Regions from separate parts of the Anoxybacillus sp. UARK-01 genome, predicted to be linked through region 1. Evidence: a T-box and tRNA genes for the amino acid it is inferred to sense, from the RefSeq annotation. Region 1 holds a T-box; the other holds one or more tRNA genes.
The links. A T-box is a leader RNA that pairs with one kind of tRNA and senses whether it is charged. The one in region 1 lies ahead of trpS (tryptophan--tRNA ligase), so its partner is inferred to be a tRNA-Trp.

Region 1 (14,747 bases):
CTTACGCAATCTCGGATCTAGCGCATCGCGCAAACCGTCCCCTACTACGTTAAATGCAAAAATCGTTAAGCAAATAAAAGTAGCTGGGAAAAATAACCGCCATGGATAGTATTGCATGGCTTGTACTCCATCAGAAGCCATCGTCCCCCAACTCGCTAAAGGCTGCGGCACGCCAAGACCTAAATAACTTAAAAATGCTTCTGTAAAAATCGCAGATGGAATCGATAAGGTTAATGTGACAAGAATCGGGCCCATCGCGTTTGGAATTAAATGCTTAAACATAATCCGCGATGTGCTTGCACCTAGCGTTTGCGATGCAAGTACATATTCTTGGCTTTTCAGCTGAAGCACTTGCCCGCGAACGATGCGCGCCATATTGATCCATCCGGTAATCGTCATCGCTAAAATCATGGTACCTAGTCCTTGGCCTAAAACAACCATTAAGATAATCACGAGCAACAAATAAGGAACGGCCCATAAAATATCGGCAATCCGCATCATCACTTCGTCCGTTCTGCCACCGCGAAGCCCGGAAATACCGCCCCACAGCACCCCAATCAATAAGTCAATAAGCGCTGCGGCTAAACCAATGAACAAAGAAATTCTAGCACCATACCATGTACGCGCGAATACATCCCGACCTAAATCATCTGTGCCAAACCAGTGCTTAGAAGATGGAGGCTGGTTTGTATTCATTAAGTCGTTTGTCGCATAGTCGTATTTCGTCATGTGTGGTCCAAAAATCGCCATAAAGACTAAGAGTACAAGCAAAACTAGGCCAAACATCGCTAATTTATTTTTGCGAAAGCGAATCGCAACATCCTTCCAATAAGAAAGGCTCGGTCTCGATATTTTTTCCGCTTCGCCCAGCTCTGCTGCTGCTGGCTGAAACATCTCTTTTGGAATTTGTTGCATGATTACTCTCCTTTCTTTCCACCGGCTAGCTTAATTCGAGGATCAATGAAGCCGTACGCAATATCCACAAGCAGGACAGATGCCAGCAGTAAAATGCTGTAAAACACCGTCACTCCCATAATCACGGTATAATCACGATTCGAAATGCTCAATACAAAATGGCTTCCCAATCCAGGAATACCAAAGATTTTTTCAATGACAAAGCTTCCCGTTAAAATCCCTGCGGACAATGGTCCCAAATAGGTGACAACAGGCAATAAAGCGTTGCGAATGGCGTGTTTTACCGTAATTTGTCCTCTTGAAAGCCCTTTTGCCTTCGCTGTGCGAATATAATCATTGCTTAATACCTCCAGCATGCTGGAACGAGTCAGGCGAGCAATGAACGCCATCGGTGTCGCCGCAAGCGCAAGCGCCGGCAAAACCGTGTGCTGCAATGACTCCCATCGGGCCACCGGGAACAAATGCAGCTTAATCGCTAAAAAGTATTGCAAAACAGAGGCCATAATAAAGCTCGGAACCGATATTCCGAGAACGGCAAAAACCATCGCTCCGTAATCCTGCCATTTATTATGATTCAGCGCAGCAATAATCCCTAACAAAATCCCGATACTTACTGCTATCAGCAAAGCTTCCATTCCAAGAAAAAAAGAAACCGGAAAGCCGTCGCTAATGAGATCGTTCACTGTTTGTCCTTTATATTTAAAGGACGGACCGAAATCCCATTTCGCAACAGAAACTAAATAGTCAAAATATTGACTGTACCAAGGGCGATCCAGCCCATAGTATTCATTTAAGTTTTTTTCAATTTCAGGAGGCAGCTTTTTCTCCCCAGAGAAAGGTCCACCTGGCGCAGCTCTCATTAAAAAGAACGTCGCTGTAATAATTAAAAAGAGTGATAGCAACATATAGAGCAAACGTCTGCCTATATACCGCAACATATTCAAACACCTCCATTTTTTTGTAATTTGGCTTCATCGTGAAATGAAGGTATACGGGACAGTTCCCATATACCTTCACTCATTCACACCTTATTCAAAATATGCCCATTTGAATTGAACATCGCCAAGGCCTGATACTTCCACGCCTTTTAGGTTGTCTTTTTGCACCCAAGTATTTGTGTAGAAGTAGATTGGCGCGATTGGAAGCTCATCCATTAAAATTTGTTCTGCATCTTTGAGCATTTGCTTACGTTTTTCTGGATCAGCCTCTTTTTGTGAATCGATTAGCAATTGTTTGAACTTCGGATTTTCCCAATTTGTATCGTTGTTGCCGCCCTCTTTATCACGATATAGCTCCAAGAAGTTGATTGGATCGTTAAAGTCTCCTAACCAACCCATGCGGCCAATTTGATAATCACCAGAATGCAATTTGTCAATGTATACGTTCCATTCTGCATTTTCCAGCTTCACATTAATGCCTAGATTTTTCTTCCACATGTCTTGAATGGCCTGAGCAATTTTAGCGTGAGCGTCGTCCGTATTATAGGACAGAGTGATTGGCGGCAAATCTTTTACATCCTTTAAGCCAAGCTCTTGAAGACCTTTTTGTAAATACTCTTTTGCTTTTTCGACATCGTTATCTTTGAAATATCCCTTTTCATTTTCAGGGAACATCGTTGGCGGCACAGCAGCCATCGCTGGAATTTGCTCGCCTTTTGTCACGTTTTCTACAATCGCTTTGCGGTCGATCGCATATGTGAATGCCTTGCGGATATTCACATTGTTGAATGGTGGTTTTTCCGTATTAAATTTGTACCAATACGTACCTGCGATTGGCTGAACGTGCAATTTACCTTCTTTCTTTAACTGCGGCAAAGAGTCTGTCGGCAATTGGCCAGTAGGCATTCCTGCCCAATCTAGCTCTCCGTTGTTAAACATGGAAAGCTCCGTATTGGTGTCATTGACCATCGCCATGTCGATTTTCTCAAGCTTGACGTTTTTCGCATCCCAATAGGATTCATTCTTTTCAAGAACGATTTTGCTGTTATGCTCCCAAGTGACCATTTTGAACGGACCGTTTGAAGTGTAATCAGGTCCTGCGTTTTTATACCAGTCTGGTTTTTGTTGAGCCACTTTGCTGTTCACTGGATAATACGTATAGAACGCTGTTAATTCTAAAAAGTAAGGGGTTGGAGCTTCAAGAGTCACTTGCAATGTTTTCTCGTCAAGTGCTTTTACGCCAACGTCCTCAGCTTTCGCCTTTCCTTCATTATAGGCTTGGCCATTTTTAATATAGTAAAGCTGATAAGCGTATTGTGATTCATTCTTTGGATCAAGCGCCCATTTCCAAGCATATTCGAAGTCTTGCGCTGTCACTGGGTCGCCGTTTGTCCATTTTGCGTCGCGCAGCTTGAATGTGTAAGTCGTTAAATCATCGGAAACCTCGTAGCTTTCTGCAGCAGCTAATTCAGGTTTGCCGTCTTTAATGGTTGTCAACCCTTCGAATGTTTGGCGCAACACGTTACCAGAAACAGAGTCATTCGCCAAACCAGGATGTAGAGAAAACGGCTCAGTCTTAATGTTCACACGCAGCTCTTGCGGAACATCTGATTTTTTGCCTCCTGCTTTATCATCGCTGGCGTCATCTTTTTTGCTGAATCCGCCACAAGCAGCAAGGAAGAGACTAAGCACTAGCATTAAGCTGAACAAAAGAGATAGTCTTTTCTTCAATGAATTTCCCCCCTAGTAAAAAATTTTTATAGTCAAAAGTCCTACGTAAAAGCGCAGAACTTTTGGTACCCCAGTTGCATCTTGAGCCGGTATGTACAAGAGCCTAGATCCATCACTCTGGATGGAAAAATTTTATCTGCTCTACTACAGATCGAAAATATTAATATACTTAAAAAAGAAATCATTCTATATTTTTGTTTTTTCTGAATTTTCCATTTGTTAAAATTGTTTTTTTAACTTTATTTTTCAGCTAATTAGCATTTTATAGTTTTTTTCGATAAATGTAAATAAAAAAAATTACAAAATCACAAAAAAAAACTGAAAAAACAACAAATTAAAGCGTTTACATTTTCATTTTTTTTAAATTTATCCTTTCATTACACTAGCAATTTATCACTTTAATTTAGGAAAGAGAATTTTTTGAAAATAATTTTTTCAATAAGCTTGATATAATAATACAGAAATAGGAAAATCGACGGTTATTTCTTGCACAAATGTTCTTCATGCATTAGAATAAAGAAAAAAACAGCATGCGATGAGAAAGAAGAGTACATGTTGTGATGCCTTCAGAGAGCTTGTGGTTGGTGGGAACAAGCGGCTAGCAATATGGAATGGGCTTTCGAGCATCTGGGCTGAACTGGAGAGTAGGCTCAGACGTTTGCCTTGCGTTATAGAGGCGCCATGCATGATACAGCATGGATCAGAGTGATTGCACGTTTCTGTGCAATAACTAGGGTGGCAACGCGGTCCTATCGTCCCTAATTTTCGCTAAGGGGAGATAGGGCCTTTATTTATGAGCAAATAATGGAAAAGGAGTGGTCTATCTCATGAAAACCATTTTTTCTGGCATCCAGCCAAGCGGAGTTCTCACCCTTGGAAACTATATTGGTGCCATGCGGCAGTTTGTTGAGCTGCAACACGAATATCAATGCTATTTTTGTATCGTCGATCAGCACGCGATTACCGTGCCGCAAGATCCAAAACAGCTTCGTCAAAATATCCGCAGCTTGGCGGCCTTCTATTTAGCGGTCGGCATTGATCCGAACACAGCCACTTTATTTGTGCAATCGGAAGTTCCTGCTCACGCGCAGGCCGGATGGATTTTACAGTGTCTTTCCTATATCGGAGAGCTTGAACGGATGACGCAATTTAAAGATAAATCGGCGGGAAAAGAGGCAGTGAGCGCGGGTCTATTAACATACCCGCCGTTAATGGCGGCTGATATTCTTCTTTATAAAACAGACATCGTTCCTGTTGGCGAAGATCAAAAGCAGCACATTGAATTAACTCGCGACTTAGCGGAGCGCTTCAATAAACGATACGGGGAAATTTTCACCATCCCTGAAGCGCGCATCCCAAAAGTCGGAGCGCGAATTATGTCATTGGCCGATCCATTGAAAAAAATGAGTAAATCGGATCCAAATCAAAAATCATATATTACGCTGTTAGATGATGCCAAAGCCATTGAAAAGAAAATTAAGAGCGCTGTAACCGATTCTGAAGGAACGATCCGCTACGACAAGGAAACGAAGCCTGGTGTTACTAACTTATTGAATATTTATTCCATTTTAGCAAATAAAACGATCGAACAATTAGAACAGCAATATGCCGGAAAAGGCTATGGAGAATTTAAAAGCGATTTAGCTCAAGTGATTATGGATGCCCTCGCTCCGGTTCAAGAGAAATATTATCATTTAATGGAAAGCAGCTCTCTTGATGACATCCTTGATAAAGGGGCAGAGAAAGCGAACCAAGTAGCAAACGAAATGCTCAAAAAAATGGAACATGCGATGGGATTAGGACGAAGTCGAGGATAACAACAAAGCAAAAAAAGCAAGCCGCAACATCGGCTTGCTTTTTATTCAACCTCTTTAGTTAACCCGCGGCTCTTGCTCCATTTCCCACAGCTTTTCAAAAAATGGCTGTCCTTTAATCATTTTTTCGCATAGTTGAACGTGCTTTTCCGACCAATCGTATTTTGTTTCCTCATATAGCTGCTGCCATGCTTCTTCAAATGACATTTGCTGAATTAAAGGATATTTATGCGGCGCCCATTCCGTGTACCAATAGCGAATTTCTGCTACATTTTTCGTTGAATAAAGCTGATCCATCGCCATAAACAAAAGCTGTTTGAGTTGGCGCTCCTTCCGTGTCAGTCCGTTCATCAGCTCCGGAGCAGGCGATAAAATATGATATTCTTTTTCATATGAAGGAAGCGGATAGGCTTCTTCTTGCTGGTCCGCGACCATTTCATAGACAAGCTGCTCTTGTCTTGGAATCAGCCGACTTTTGCGAATTGGAATGCTCGAACCGATCGTGTCAATCGCTAATATTCCTTTTCCATCCGTTACAACGAAACAATAATCAAGCTGAAGACGTTCATGGTTTTTCCGCACATATGCTTTTTGATAAACATCTTCTAAAAGTGGCTTAGGTATCTCCGACAAACTATTTTCTACATAATTAAACAAACGGGAAGATACCTTTAAAAGCGGAACTTGATCGAGCAATTCGACTTGGTCATCCTTTCTCCATTCATGAAAGTGACAGACGTTATACCCATTTTCCTCGCCTTCAAACCAATTCACCCAAATATCATGAAGATATAACATAAGATACCCCTCACTTCAAAAGCTATTTGTCCATCATTATAGGCAGAGGGGGATTATTTTATTCCACAGCAGCCTTTTTTATCCATTATTCTTGATCCGGAAAGTATAGACTGAACCACATGACAATCATGCCGATTGGAAGTAAATAGCACTCCATTCTCGTGCTAATAAATTGAAAGTAATTGATCCACCCTCGCTCCGGTGTGATGAGATTTAAATAAGCAATGGATGTAACCCCCCCTATAACTGAAAAACCAAAGCCGAGCAAATAAATGAATACGCGCATCGCTTTCCTCCGTCGCCTTGTCCATCTTATTTCTACATATATGTGCAAGCGGCATTGTTCATGACTATGACCTTAAGGCGATTGCTAAAATTGCGCGAGCTGCAGAATGCGCTCTGCAGGCATTTCCATCAGCTTAAAAAAGTCGTGCTCTTTTTGCAAGGCGGCACATACGATTCCGTAGCCTACCGCATATCCAAGCATCTCAGGATACAGACCGCGTCCATATAAAAGGCGGTCGTATAATCGATGTGACGGAAAAATCATTTGATAGCGGTCAAGATATTGCTTCCAAAAATGGCGCAATTCATCGTCTGAATAGTATGATGTCCATTTGGCTTGATATTCTTTTCCCACGTCTTGCCCGACTGCTTGTTCTGCCAAGCCCTCTAAAATCACGGCGTCAAGCAGCGGATATTCCTTTTTCGGTTGCTTTGCTAGGCGGCAAACGTGATTGTATTCATGAGTCAATACGGCCTCTATTTCTTTCCATGAATGCTGCGGCAACAAAAATAAAAACAATTTATCAGCGTAGGCAAGACCGCCTTTACTATTAAAATCTCGAGCCATCTTTCTGTTATGTTCATTTGCCGGAAAAATAAAAACAGGTACATCCGGGCCGTTCCAGCGCTTTTGTAATCGATGATAGATCCTTTCCGTTCGCTCCCATAGCTGCTTTCGCTTCATGGTTTCTGTTATCTTTTTCGCTTCCTCCGATAACGAATGCATTCCGTGATGAATAAGATGAACATAAATATGCCGAGCGTTGCCCCCTCGAAAATAATCGGTTAGCCGTTCGCATAGCTGCAGCGGCTGTTCCGTAGCGAGCCATTCGTCGGTATGAATAACCGGCATTTCTCGCTTCCCCCTTTCTCTTCCTTATTTCCTATCGTATGATGGAGCAGAAAAAGGGGTGAAAAAAAGGCGATCCCGCTTTTTATGAGATCGCCTTGTTGATTATTCCGTATATTTTCTGAAAATAAGAGTGGCATTATGTCCGCCAAAGCCAAGCGAGTTGCTTAAAACAGCGTTTACTTCCTGTTTTCTCGCTACATTTGGCACATAATCAAGATCGCACTCTGGATCCGGTGTTTCATAATGAATCGTTGGCGGAATCACTCCATCGATCATTGTCAAGATGGAGAACATCGCTTCAACCGCGCCTGCGGCACCCAATAAATGGCCGGTCATCGACTTGGTTGAGCTGATTGCCAATTTATAAGCATGATCGCCAAAGACCTCTTTTATCGCCATTGTTTCATATTTATCGTTATATTCGGTGCTTGTTCCATGAGCGTTAATATAACCGATTTCTTCTGGCTTCATTCCGGCATCAGCGAGCGCTTGGCGCATCGCCCGCACACCGCCTTCCCCGCCTGGTGCAGGAGCTGTAATGTGATAAGCATCTCCCGTTGATCCATAGCCAACGATTTCCGCATAAATACGAGCGCCCCGCTTGCGTGCATGTTCTAATTCTTCGAGCACGAGAATAGCAGCACCCTCTCCGATCACAAACCCATCACGGTTTTTATCGAATGGCCGGCTTGCTTTGTCCGGATCAGGATTTGTTGATAAAGCCGTATTCGCGCAAAATCCGGCTAATGCCATTTTCGTAATCGGCGCTTCGGTTCCTCCTGTCACCATCACATCCGCATCACCGCGTTGAATGACTTTAAACGCATCGCCAATCGAATTCGCGCCTGTTGCGCATGCTGTAACTGTACAAGAGTTGATTCCTTTTGCTCCTAATATAATCGATACTTGCCCTGCCGCCATATCAGGAATCATCATCGGTACAAAAAATGGGCTTACACGGCGATAACCGCGCTGTTGAAAAATTTCAAACTGCTGCTCGAATGTTTCCATTCCGCCGATTCCTGAGCCAATCCATACGCCCACTCGCTCGGCATTTTCTTCATTGATTGTTAAATTGGCATCTTTTACAGCCATAAGTGCAGATGCTACCGCATATTGAGTAAAGCGGTCCATTTTACGCGCTTCACGTTTATCCATATAAAGTTCCGGATTAAAATCCTTTACCTCTGCCGCAACTTTTGCCGGATAATCATCTGGATTGACACGAGTCAGCGGACCCACGCCATTTTCGCCTGCTATTATACGTTCCCATGTTGTTTCCACATCATTACCAAGCGGAGTCACTGCTCCCAAACCTGTGACAACGACTCTTCTCTTTTCCATCCTTTTTGCCTCTCTTTCCGTTTGTAGTCAAAGAGCTTTCATCGTTATTTTAGCGTCCCCATCTTAAGGCGATCGCTCCCCATGTTAAACCGCCCCCAAAACCAACCATAATGATTAGATCATCGTCTTTGATTTTTCCAGCCTCTAGTTCTTCGACAATCGAAATTGGAATAGAAGCAGCGGACGTATTGCCATATTTTCTGACGGTTGCTGACATTTTATCCTCCGGCAGCTCCAAGCGCTGTCTAGCTGCTTCAACAATACGAATATTGGCTTGATGCGGAACTAAAAAATCCACATCCTGTTTAGACAATCCTGCTTTTTCGAGTACGTGAATGCATGATTCCCCCATTTGACGAACCGCAAATTTGAACACCTCTCGACCATTCATAACAACATATTCGTCTTGATATAGGTGTTTTCCTCCTGTTCCGTCAGCTCCTAATTCAAAGGATACAATGCCGCGGCCTTCGGAAACGGGTCCCATCACGACAGCACCTGCCCCATCACCAAATAAAACAGCCGTATTGCGGTCCTCCCAATTTACGATTTTCGATAATTTTTCCGCTCCTATCACTAATATATATCGATATGTTCCGCTTTCAATAAATTGCTTTGCTGTAACCATTCCATACATGAAGCCAGCGCAGGCTGCACTAATATCTAGGGCTGCTGCTTTTGTCGCCCCCAATCTTTCTTGCAGCATGCAAGCAACTGACGGAAATGGACGATCCGGCGTTACTGTAGCCACTAAAATTAAATCAAGTTCCGCAGCTGAGATCCGGGCGTTCTCAAGAGCCTTCACAGCAGCAAAATAAGCCATATCTGACGTGTCAATATCATCAGCGGCAATTCTTCTCTCTTCAATTCCCGTTCTAGTCCGAATCCATTCATCAGACGTATCCATCATTTTTTCCAAATCGAGGTTGGTGACTACCTTTTCCGGCAAATACCGGCCGATTCCGATAATACCTGCATTCATGCAGAACATCTCCTTTATTGTTATATAACCAATTACTATTACTTGGTACTAATTTTATCGAAGTTTTCATAATCACGCAATATAAATGTTTGGTCCATGTCATCTGTCTAATCATTTCTACTTTTCTGAACATAAATTGCTTATAAGGAGAAAGGGGGATCTCATGTGGAAGAAGAAAAACAACCGACCCATCAGCTAAATGACCGTTTTTCTCGTCTAATGTTTGGAGACTTTCCATTTCGTCAAGAAAAACAAACAAACGTAGCAGAAACATCCTCTTCCCAGCAGGGGGTTGATTTTCTACAGCTTATGCAGGACATTGATACACTTGTCTCCTCGTTCCATCAACTCAAACCATTCATGAAAACGTTTACTTCTTTTACGGATTTATTAAAAAAATAAATAACGTAGATCGAAACGAACCGATTGTGCGGTTCCTATTTTTTCCACACGAATACATGGCAAAGGTAAGTCACCAGATCTCTCCGGCCGTTGCTATTCCAGAAACCACAGGTGTGTTGATGATCCAATAAAACCAATTGACATTGTTTGATTCCTCGCTTTTCTGCCGTAGTCGGCAAGCCATATTTTTAGTAAAAGAATGGATTATTACCGTTTGTGCAGAAACCATGTTTTCATCTTCAAATAGCATGAATCGTGGGAAAGTAGAGCGCATTTTTAGAAAAGCTTCTGTAAAGCATGCTTCACCAGCCTCCTTATCTAACTCGTTGCGTGGATCCTTCTGCTGCAAAAACTCCTCTATCGTTCCTAAGAGCGATAGAGGAGCTCATCATAATCGATTATACTTTTCATAGAATTGGTGAATGGCTCTGGCAAACCGATATCGTTTTTCCGGTAAATGATACAAAACTTCCACAGGCAGCTTTTTTTCTTTTGCTATTTCTGCATACTTACGGCAGTGAAGGGAAGAAGGATAAGGCGTTACTCCGGATAGCTGCCATATTTTCGTCGGCACATGGGAAAAAGTCAGAGAAGAACAAGGAATCATATCATATACTTTAGTCTTGTCTACTCTATAGGCATCGGCGATATCGTTTACTAGACGTTTGTAGAAAAATTTGTTTTCCTTTTCGTATTCCAGTTGTGCTCGCAAATTTAGACATGGACTAAACATCGCCACCGCCCGAATTTGTGGAGATATTTCCTCCATCAGTCGCAAGGCGGCAAGCGCCCCCATTCCTTCGGCTAAAAGATAAATACGATGATTAAGAATTTCACTTTTTAATACATAGTAGATCAGTTGTTTCGCCAACCGAAGCGCCTGATCACTTCCCCAATGCCGCCCGTACAAATGGGAAGAAAAAATGGTGTATCCATATTGAAGCAGATCATCTAGCAGTTGCCGTCTTCCTTCGTGCTCGGTCCAGAAGCTTGCATTTTCTGTTACATAATGATTGACATCTCCAAGAAGAAGAACGCCAAACCCATTTGGGCGCTCCGGTACATGGATGATGCACCATTGATCATCTAATTGGAAAAAACGCTGCTGAATCGTCATATTATTTCACCTTTACTTTCCCAGGTGTGTTGTCGATGAATCAATATCATTTAGAAATTGATTACCTTTATTGCTTTTCTGCCGCCCTTCGAACAATAATCGTTATGCGCAGAAAAGCGAATCATCATCCTCTCCTGATCACTTATACCTCAATGAAACCACTGTTTGTTGCCTTCTACAAAGCATAGCTATACATTAGAAATATATGTGAACACTTCAAAGATGGAAAGGGTATCAGCCTAAAAAGAAGAACATTTTCCATGCAAGCGATTTGTGATAAGATAGATAAAGAAAGCAAGAAATGTTGAGGTGAAAATCATGAGATTTTTTTGGACGCTCTTTTGGACATTCTTGCTAGCACAAATGGCTACATATGTCATTAGTTCCATGCAAGGAAGTTCTTATCAATTTTCAACAGGCGCTTTTTTAGGAGTGGCTATGACGATTTTTGTCATCATCATTGGCAGCTTGCTTCCTAATGATCCTGTTGGCCATCATGACCATCATTAAAAAGCAGAACCTAGCTCTTAGTGCGCTGCACAAAAGGAGGCTGTCTAAAAAGACAGCCTCCTTTTGTCAATACTCTCTGCCATTACAATTTGATGCGCGAGCATTTGCCCACCATTGAGCAGGTGATATCCGATTTCGCCGGCACGCTTTGACGTGACCGAACGCTTACTTTCAACGGACGACACCGATTCCAAATTATGGTATACAACTTTCATTCATATTACTCTGCGGTCAAAAATAGTTACATTTCGCTTTCAGCATTCGTCTTGATCACGATTTGCTCGTTCTCATAGTCCACGACAATCCGGCTGTAATCCTTCACCCGTCCCGCCACGATTTCTTTGGCCAGAGGCGTTTCAATCCGCTTCTGCATAAATCTCTTTAATGGACGCGCTCCATAGACAGGATCAAAACCTGCTTGCGCGATATACTCTTTCGCACGCTCTGACAGCGTTACAGAAATATGGCGATCCGCAAGGCGTGTGCCCAGTTCTCCCGCAAACTTGTCCACAATTCCCTTTAACTCTTTTATCGTCAGCGGCTTAAATAGAACGATATCATCAATGCGATTTAAAAATTCCGGCCGGAAGTGCATTCGCAATTGCTGCATCACTTGACTGCGAGCTTCTTCGCCAATTTCGCCATTTTCTTGCCCTGCTTCCAGTAGTGTGTGTGAACCGATATTCGATGTTAAAATAATGACGGTATTTTTAAAGTCCACCGTTCTTCCTTGTGAGTCCGTAATGCGGCCGTCGTCAAGCGCTTGTAATAAAATATTAAACACTTCCGGATGTGCTTTTTCCACTTCATCAAGCAAAATAACCGAATACGGCTTGCGACGCACCGCTTCTGTCAGCTGTCCGCCTTCTTCATAACCGACATATCCGGGAGGCGCGCCAATCAGCCGCGATACCGCGTGCTTTTCCATGTACTCCGACATATCAATCCGAACCATCTGTTCTTCGCTATCAAAAAGCGCTTGCGCCAACGCCTTGGCCAGCTCCGTTTTCCCTACCCCTGTCGGCCCTAGAAATAGAAAGGATCCAATCGGTCGGCGCGGATCTTTAATACCGGCGCGCGCCCGCAACACGGCATCTGCCACCAACTCTACCGCTTCGTCTTGACCGATGACGCGTTGATGCAATAGCTCCTGCAAGCGCAACAGCTTTTCCCGTTCCCCTTCTACTAGCTTCGTTAATGGGATGCCGGTCCATCTTGAGACGATTTCGGCAATTTCTTCTTCCGTCACCTCTTCCCGCAAAAGCCGCCCTTCTTTTTCTGTTCGGCTCGCATCTTGTTCAAGTTGCTTTAATTGCTTTTCCAGTTCCGGAATGCGTCCATGGCGCAGCTCAGCTGCTTTATTTAAATCATAAGCATTTTCAGCCTCTTCTAGCTCTCGTTTTGCTCTTTCCAGTTCCTCACGAACACCGCGTATTTGCTGAATCGCTTCTTTTTCCTGTTGCCATTTCGCTTTCATGCTCTTGGCTTTTTCTTTTAAATTGGCCAGCTCCTGTTTGAGAGCTTCCAGACGTTCCCGGCTCGCTTCATCCTCTTCCTTGCGCAACGCTGCTTCTTCAATCTCAAGCTGCATCACACGACGCATCACCTCATCTAATTCTGATGGCATTGAATCAATTTCTGTGCGAATCATGGCGCACGCTTCATCAACAAGATCAATGGCTTTATCAGGAAGAAAACGTTCAGAAATATAGCGATCTGATAATACCGCAGCGGTAACGAGCGCGCGGTCATGAATATTCACGCCGTGATGAATCTCAAACCGTTCCTTTAAACCACGCAAGATAGAAATCGTATCTTCCACGCTCGGCTCTTCCACAAGCACCTGCTGAAACCGTCGCTCTAAAGCCGGGTCCTTTTCGATATATTGTCGATATTCATCCAAAGTGGTAGCGCCAATGCAGCGCAATTCCCCGCGAGCGAGCATCGGCTTTAACATGTTTCCTGCATCAATAGCCCCCTCGGCTTTTCCAGCACCGACAATCGTATGCAACTCGTCAATAAATAAAATGATCTTTCCTTCGCTTTTTTTTATTTCATTTAATACAGCTTTTAAGCGCTCTTCAAATTCCCCGCGAAATTTCGCTCCTGCGATTAAAGAGCTCATATCTAAAGCAAAAATGATTTTATCTTTTAAGCCTTCCGGTACGTCCTTCCGAACAATCCGTTGAGCAAGCCCTTCGACAATCGCTGTTTTTCCCACTCCCGGTTCGCCAATAAGCACTGGATTATTTTTGGTTTTACGCGATAAAATGCGGATCACACGGCGAATTTCACTGTCGCGGCCGATGACAGGGTCAATTTTTCCGGCGCGCGCCTCTTCCACTAAATCGCGGCCATATTTTTTTAATACCTCATATGTAGCTTCTGGATTTGCACTTGTCACGCGCTGATTCCCCCTTATTTCTTTTAATACGTGTAAAAGTCTCGAACGATTTAATTCGTACTTTTGCAGCAGCTGCCCGATCTCATTTTTTTCATTGGTTAACGCCAAAAGCAAATGTTCTACAGAGGTATACTCATCCTTCATCTGTTTTGCTTCCTGTTCAGCGTTGGTGAGCAACCGTTCCAAACGAGGCGCCATGTAGACAATTTCTTCCGCCCCCATCACTTCAGGTTTTCTTTTTAAAAATGAACGGAGATCTACAACCATTTTGTTAATATTGATATGTAGAAGAGAGAGCATGCGTTTGGCCAGCCCTTCTTCCTGCTCCAACAACGCCAACAAAAGATGATCGATATCCATCATTTGATGATGATACGTTTTGGCGATGGATTGAGCAGAGATCAGCGCCTCCTGCATCTTTTCTGTTAGCTTGTTCATATCCATGACATTCACCTGTCTTTTGACTTTTTTTGACTTTTATATATATTATACCCTTGTCCCACAGGAAAAGCCATTCCCACGGTGAGAATGGCTCAGTCTATTATCCTGCGTCACAGCGTCTCGTTCGTCTGCACGGTAACGTCTTCGTTCGGTTCTCTTCTTTCTCTGCCCAGCGTTTTTAAGACATTTTGAAGTGGAAACAACTGAAATGAG
Region 2 (4,512 bases), on a different contig from region 1:
CTTTACTTGCGGGGAACGCAGGCTCGTTTAAAAGCATACGAAAAAGATCCAAGCATCTTCGGATTTCCTGTTTGGCCACAAGAGCGAGGAAAAACTGCTACTGAACTGCTGCAAATGGCTATTAAACCCGTCATCGATTTTATTCAGAAAAATCCAATCAAAAATTGGCCGATTGCCATTCGTGAATTGGATAAATATTCACTGGATACTTACTTGCGATACAATCCTTTTGGAATGAGGCTGTCCCGCGGCGCTATTGATATGATTAAATCCATTCAGACAGTAGAAGGATTTCCAGAGCTTTCTTTTTTGGAAATGCTGCGCGAATTAATGGTGCTATTTACCCCAAACATTAAATTTTATGAGATTACTGGCGGAAACGATCAGCTTCCTAAAGCGTTTGTCCCACAATTGCAAAATGATATTTTATATGGACAAAAGGTTCGAAAAATTGAACAAAATCAAAATCAGGTTACCGTCCATTCCGTGCATACCAAAATTTTAGAGCCATTTCAAATTACAGGCGATCTCGTCATTGTGACCATTCCATTTTCGATTTTACAATTTGTAGAGATCGAGCCAAGAAACTCTTTTTCCCAAAACAAATGGAAAGCGATTCGCGAGCTTCACTATGTCGGTTCCACGAAAACTGGTATTCAATTTAAACATCGTTTTTGGGAAAAAGAAGGAATGTTTGGCGGTCGAACCATCTCTGATCTTCCAATTACTTATACTCAATATCCAAGCCACGGACTGGGAAGCTCTGGTCCAGGAGTTGTACTGGCCAGCTACACATGGGAAGATGATACAATACCATGGGATAGTTTAAGTGATGAAAATCGGCTAGAGTATACACTTAAAAATTTAGCTGTTATTCATGGACAGCAAGTTTATCGTGAGTTCGAAACAGGAATTAGCCATAGTTGGGTTCGTTATCCGTATTCTGGAGGGGCGTTTACGATGTTTAAGCCCGAGCAAGTCACTGAGCTTTCACCATATATCGGTTCTCCCGAAGGAAGAGTCTATTTTGCAGGAGAACACGCTTCAACGGTTCACGGGTGGATCCAAGGGGCGATTGAGTCGGGAATTTGTACAGCATACGAAGTCCATAAAGTGCCAAAATCCTACCTTGAAGCGCAAACCACGCTAAAATAATCAAGGGGCCATATAGAAGCAATCAATGATCCAACGCGCAAACTGCAGCTTCAATAAAAATACGGCTTCCCTTCAAATCGCTCAACATGTTACGATTTCAGAACTCAGACCTATCTAAAGGAACAACTACAAAAGACCAATCGATACTAACCTGAAGCAAAAGAGCTGCTTTTGCTCATTAAAAAAGGTGTTTCCTAATAAAAGGAAACACCTTTTTTTCAGCGTCCCAGGAGAGACTCGAACTCCCGACCGACGGCTTAGAAGGCCGCTGCTCTATCCAGCTGAGCTACTGGGACATCATCCTAAGCTCCTGTCACAAGCAATTTGCTATGCCTCTTTCATTTGTTCGAAAAACAGAGCAATGAGACGGTTCGTCGATCCATTGGACCGCCACAAGCGGGTGACGGGACTCGAACCAACGACATCAGCAACTCGTCACATATTCAATGACGTATCGCTCGTGGCTGAAGTTTTGCCACTAAACTGCACTCGCAACAAAGGCGGCACCCGGATTCGAACCGGGGGTAAAGGTTTTGCAGACCTCTGCCTTACCACTTGGCTATGCCGCCATCAAAGCGGAAGACGGGACTCGAACCCGCGACCCCCACCTTGGCAAGGTGGTGTTCTACCACTGAACTACTTCCGCATTTGGCTGGGGTAGCTGGATTCGAACCAACGCATCACGGAGTCAAAGTCCGTTGCCTTACCGCTTGGCTATACCCCAATCCTCTTCATATTCAAAAGGGGCGACTAGTGGGAATCGAACCCACGAATGCCAGAGCCACAATCTGGTGCGTTAACCACTTCGCCATAGCCGCCATGCTGGAAAATGGCAGGGGCAGTAGGAATCGAACCCACACCGGAGGTTTTGGAGACCTCTGTTCTACCATTAAACTATGCCCCTAACTGGTGGAGGGGGACGGATTCGAACCGCCGAACCCACAGGGAGCGGATTTACAGTCCGCCGCGTTTGGCCACTTCGCTACCCCTCCAGCTATAAAAAATGGCTCGAGACGGAATCGAACCGCCGACACAAGGATTTTCAGTCCTTTGCTCTACCGACTGAGCTATCGAGCCATGATACGATGTATATTGGTCCTATGTTTATATCGCCTTTCTCTTTCCATTCGCATCCGTACATTAAAACATGGTGCAGAACAGCTATTTTGTCAATATGACATAGGCGACGGGTCATTGATCAAACATTCCAGATAAGTTGACCATAAATCCCCTTTACTTTCCTATACAACAAAACGAATTCACCGAAAACAATTAAACATATGTATGTCTTTAAAATTATTGCAATAAAACTTCTATGATTCCGCTATCACTTATATGTATGACATCTAATCATGCGATATGTATAGGACGGAGGAGGAGGGATTCGAACCCCCGCGGGCTGTGACACCCCTATCGGTTTTCGAAACCGACCCCTTCAGCCAGACTTGGGTACTCCTCCATTCGATGGAGCCTATCGGGATCGAACCGATGACCTCCTGCGTGCAAAGCAGGCGCTCTCCCAGCTGAGCTAAGGCCCCAAAAATGAAACTGATCGGGAAGACAGGATTTGAACCTGCGACCTCATGGACCCGAACCATGTGCTCTACCAAGCTGAGCTACTTCCCGCTCTAAAGCAACCATTCACACTTGAGCACCGATTACAAAGATCCTTTTGAAGCGGAAGACGGGACTCGAACCCGCGACCCCCACCTTGGCAAGGTGGTGTTCTACCACTGAACTACTTCCGCATGCTTAAAAACGTAAGCAAGTATTATTATAATAAAACAAGTGAGATTGTCAACATGATTTTTTTCAAGCCGTCACTATCTATATTTAAATAGCGACGATTTTTATTCTATATCGATACAAATAATTTGTCAATATATTTTTTAAGGAAAAACGGCCAAAAACAACCGTCATCTAGCCTTTGCCTAAATTAACGCCTTAGAGCCATTCACATTCGGAATAATCTGTTTTTATGATTTTATCATACAATCGTTGTATAATGAATTTTGTACTTTTGCGCAACAAAGGGGGATCTCTATGGCTGCATTTATGCATTTGTTTGAAGCTTATCGATCACTTTGGTCCAATCGCTCGCTCAACAAAGAGGAAGAGCTGACAGAGGAAAGATGTAAGGCGCTCATTCATGAAGCGATTGAAAAAGAGCTGAGAGATGAAATGACTCATCCACGCGTTCGTCAAGCTCCAGAGGTGAAATTTCATTATGCTGTTAAACGCATTATGGCTTCGCCGTTAGCCAATGAAACAAAATTGGCGCTTATTGAACTCCATTTAGACGTGATGGAATACGTTCAGCGATAGCCTTGGACACCCTATCGCCTCCCTCTTTCCTTTGTTTGGGGAGGCTATTTTAAATACACTTTTTCAAATTCTTCCTTTGCTAACGGTTTTCCCAGAACATATCCTTGAATTTCATCACAATGAAGAGAACGAAGAATTTGCAGCTGTTGAAATGTTTCCACGCCTTCAGCAATCACGCGCAGCTTCAAATTTTTCGCTAAACCGATAACGGAAGCGACAATCGCTTGATCTTCCTCCGTTTGCGCAATTCCATCAATAAATACTTTGGCGATCTTTAAACGATGAATCGGAAATTTACGCAAATAGCTAAGAGAGCTATAACCTGTTCCAAAATCATCAATGGAAATATGAACTCCTAACGCTTTCAGCTGTTTAAGCTTTTGAATCGTGTGTTGCTCATTAAAAATGGCCACTCCTTCTGTGATTTCCAGATCCACGCTGTCTGCTGTCAAATTTGTTTTCTTCAAAATGGCCGTAATCTGTTCAACCAGCTTTTCCTGTAAAAACTGCTTAGGCGAGATATTGACACTGATTCTGAGCGCTCGTCCTGTCTGCTCATTCCATTGCTTCACTTGCCGGCACGCTTCTTCCATCACCCACTCGCCAATGGCGATAATCTGCCCTGTTTCTTCTGCAACAGGAATAAACATATGCGGAGGAATCAAGCCCGTTTGCGGATGATGCCAACGAATCAGCGCCTCCATGCCTATCATTTGACCTGTAGCGATATCAAATTGCGGTTGATAAAAAAGAGTAAATTCCCTCTGTTCAATTGCCTGATAGATCGCTGTTTCAATTATTGTTTTTTGCATGATTCCTTGATCCATCTTGCCATTAAAAAATTGATATTGGTTCTTTCCTTGTTCTTTAGCGCGAGATAACGCAATATCTGCCTTTTTCATCAGAGATTCTCCTGTTTCTCCATCATATGGAAAAACAGCGATTCCCATGCTCATAGAAACACGCATTTCCAGATCGTTAACCGGCAAAGGCTGTTTAGAAACAGATAAAATCGATTCAACGATCGAACGA

Region 2: it encodes a tRNA-Trp, which carries the amino acid that the T-box ahead of trpS (tryptophan--tRNA ligase) is inferred to sense. The anticodon was not compared.

What each region holds. Positions count from the first base shown of each region.
Region 1 is NZ_NASY01000031.1:198,188-212,934, reverse strand. It holds gene B6A27_RS05490 (ABC transporter permease) at 1-915, opposite strand, end outside; gene B6A27_RS05485 (ABC transporter permease) at 918-1,853, opposite strand; gene B6A27_RS05480 (peptide ABC transporter substrate-binding protein) at 1,944-3,584, opposite strand; T-box leader at 4,111-4,347, shown strand; gene trpS (tryptophan--tRNA ligase) at 4,412-5,401, shown strand; gene B6A27_RS05470 (YjbA family protein) at 5,456-6,196, opposite strand; gene B6A27_RS05465 (YuzI family membrane protein) at 6,282-6,482, opposite strand; gene B6A27_RS05460 (DUF2268 domain-containing putative Zn-dependent protease) at 6,567-7,334, opposite strand; gene fabF (beta-ketoacyl-ACP synthase II) at 7,437-8,678, opposite strand; gene B6A27_RS05450 (beta-ketoacyl-ACP synthase III) at 8,728-9,660, opposite strand; gene B6A27_RS05445 (hypothetical protein) at 9,826-10,062, shown strand; gene B6A27_RS05440 (hypothetical protein) at 10,133-10,411, opposite strand; gene B6A27_RS05435 (alpha/beta fold hydrolase) at 10,451-11,179, opposite strand; gene B6A27_RS05430 (YjzD family protein) at 11,498-11,689, shown strand; gene clpB (ATP-dependent chaperone ClpB) at 11,931-14,537, opposite strand.
Region 2 is NZ_NASY01000047.1:439,882-444,393, reverse strand. It holds gene B6A27_RS14475 (flavin monoamine oxidase family protein) at 1-1,155, shown strand, start outside; tRNA gene B6A27_RS14470 (tRNA-Arg) at 1,378-1,451, opposite strand; tRNA gene B6A27_RS14465 (tRNA-Cys) at 1,654-1,724, opposite strand; tRNA gene B6A27_RS14460 (tRNA-Gly) at 1,730-1,801, opposite strand; tRNA gene B6A27_RS14455 (tRNA-Gln) at 1,805-1,879, opposite strand; tRNA gene B6A27_RS14450 (tRNA-His) at 1,901-1,973, opposite strand; tRNA gene B6A27_RS14445 (tRNA-Trp) at 1,986-2,059, opposite strand; tRNA gene B6A27_RS14440 (tRNA-Tyr) at 2,063-2,147, opposite strand; tRNA gene B6A27_RS14435 (tRNA-Phe) at 2,160-2,232, opposite strand; tRNA gene B6A27_RS14430 (tRNA-Ser) at 2,525-2,614, opposite strand; tRNA gene B6A27_RS14425 (tRNA-Ala) at 2,621-2,693, opposite strand; tRNA gene B6A27_RS14420 (tRNA-Pro) at 2,708-2,781, opposite strand; tRNA gene B6A27_RS14415 (tRNA-Gly) at 2,832-2,903, opposite strand; gene B6A27_RS14410 (hypothetical protein) at 3,199-3,480, shown strand; gene B6A27_RS14405 (putative bifunctional diguanylate cyclase/phosphodiesterase) at 3,525-4,512, opposite strand, start outside.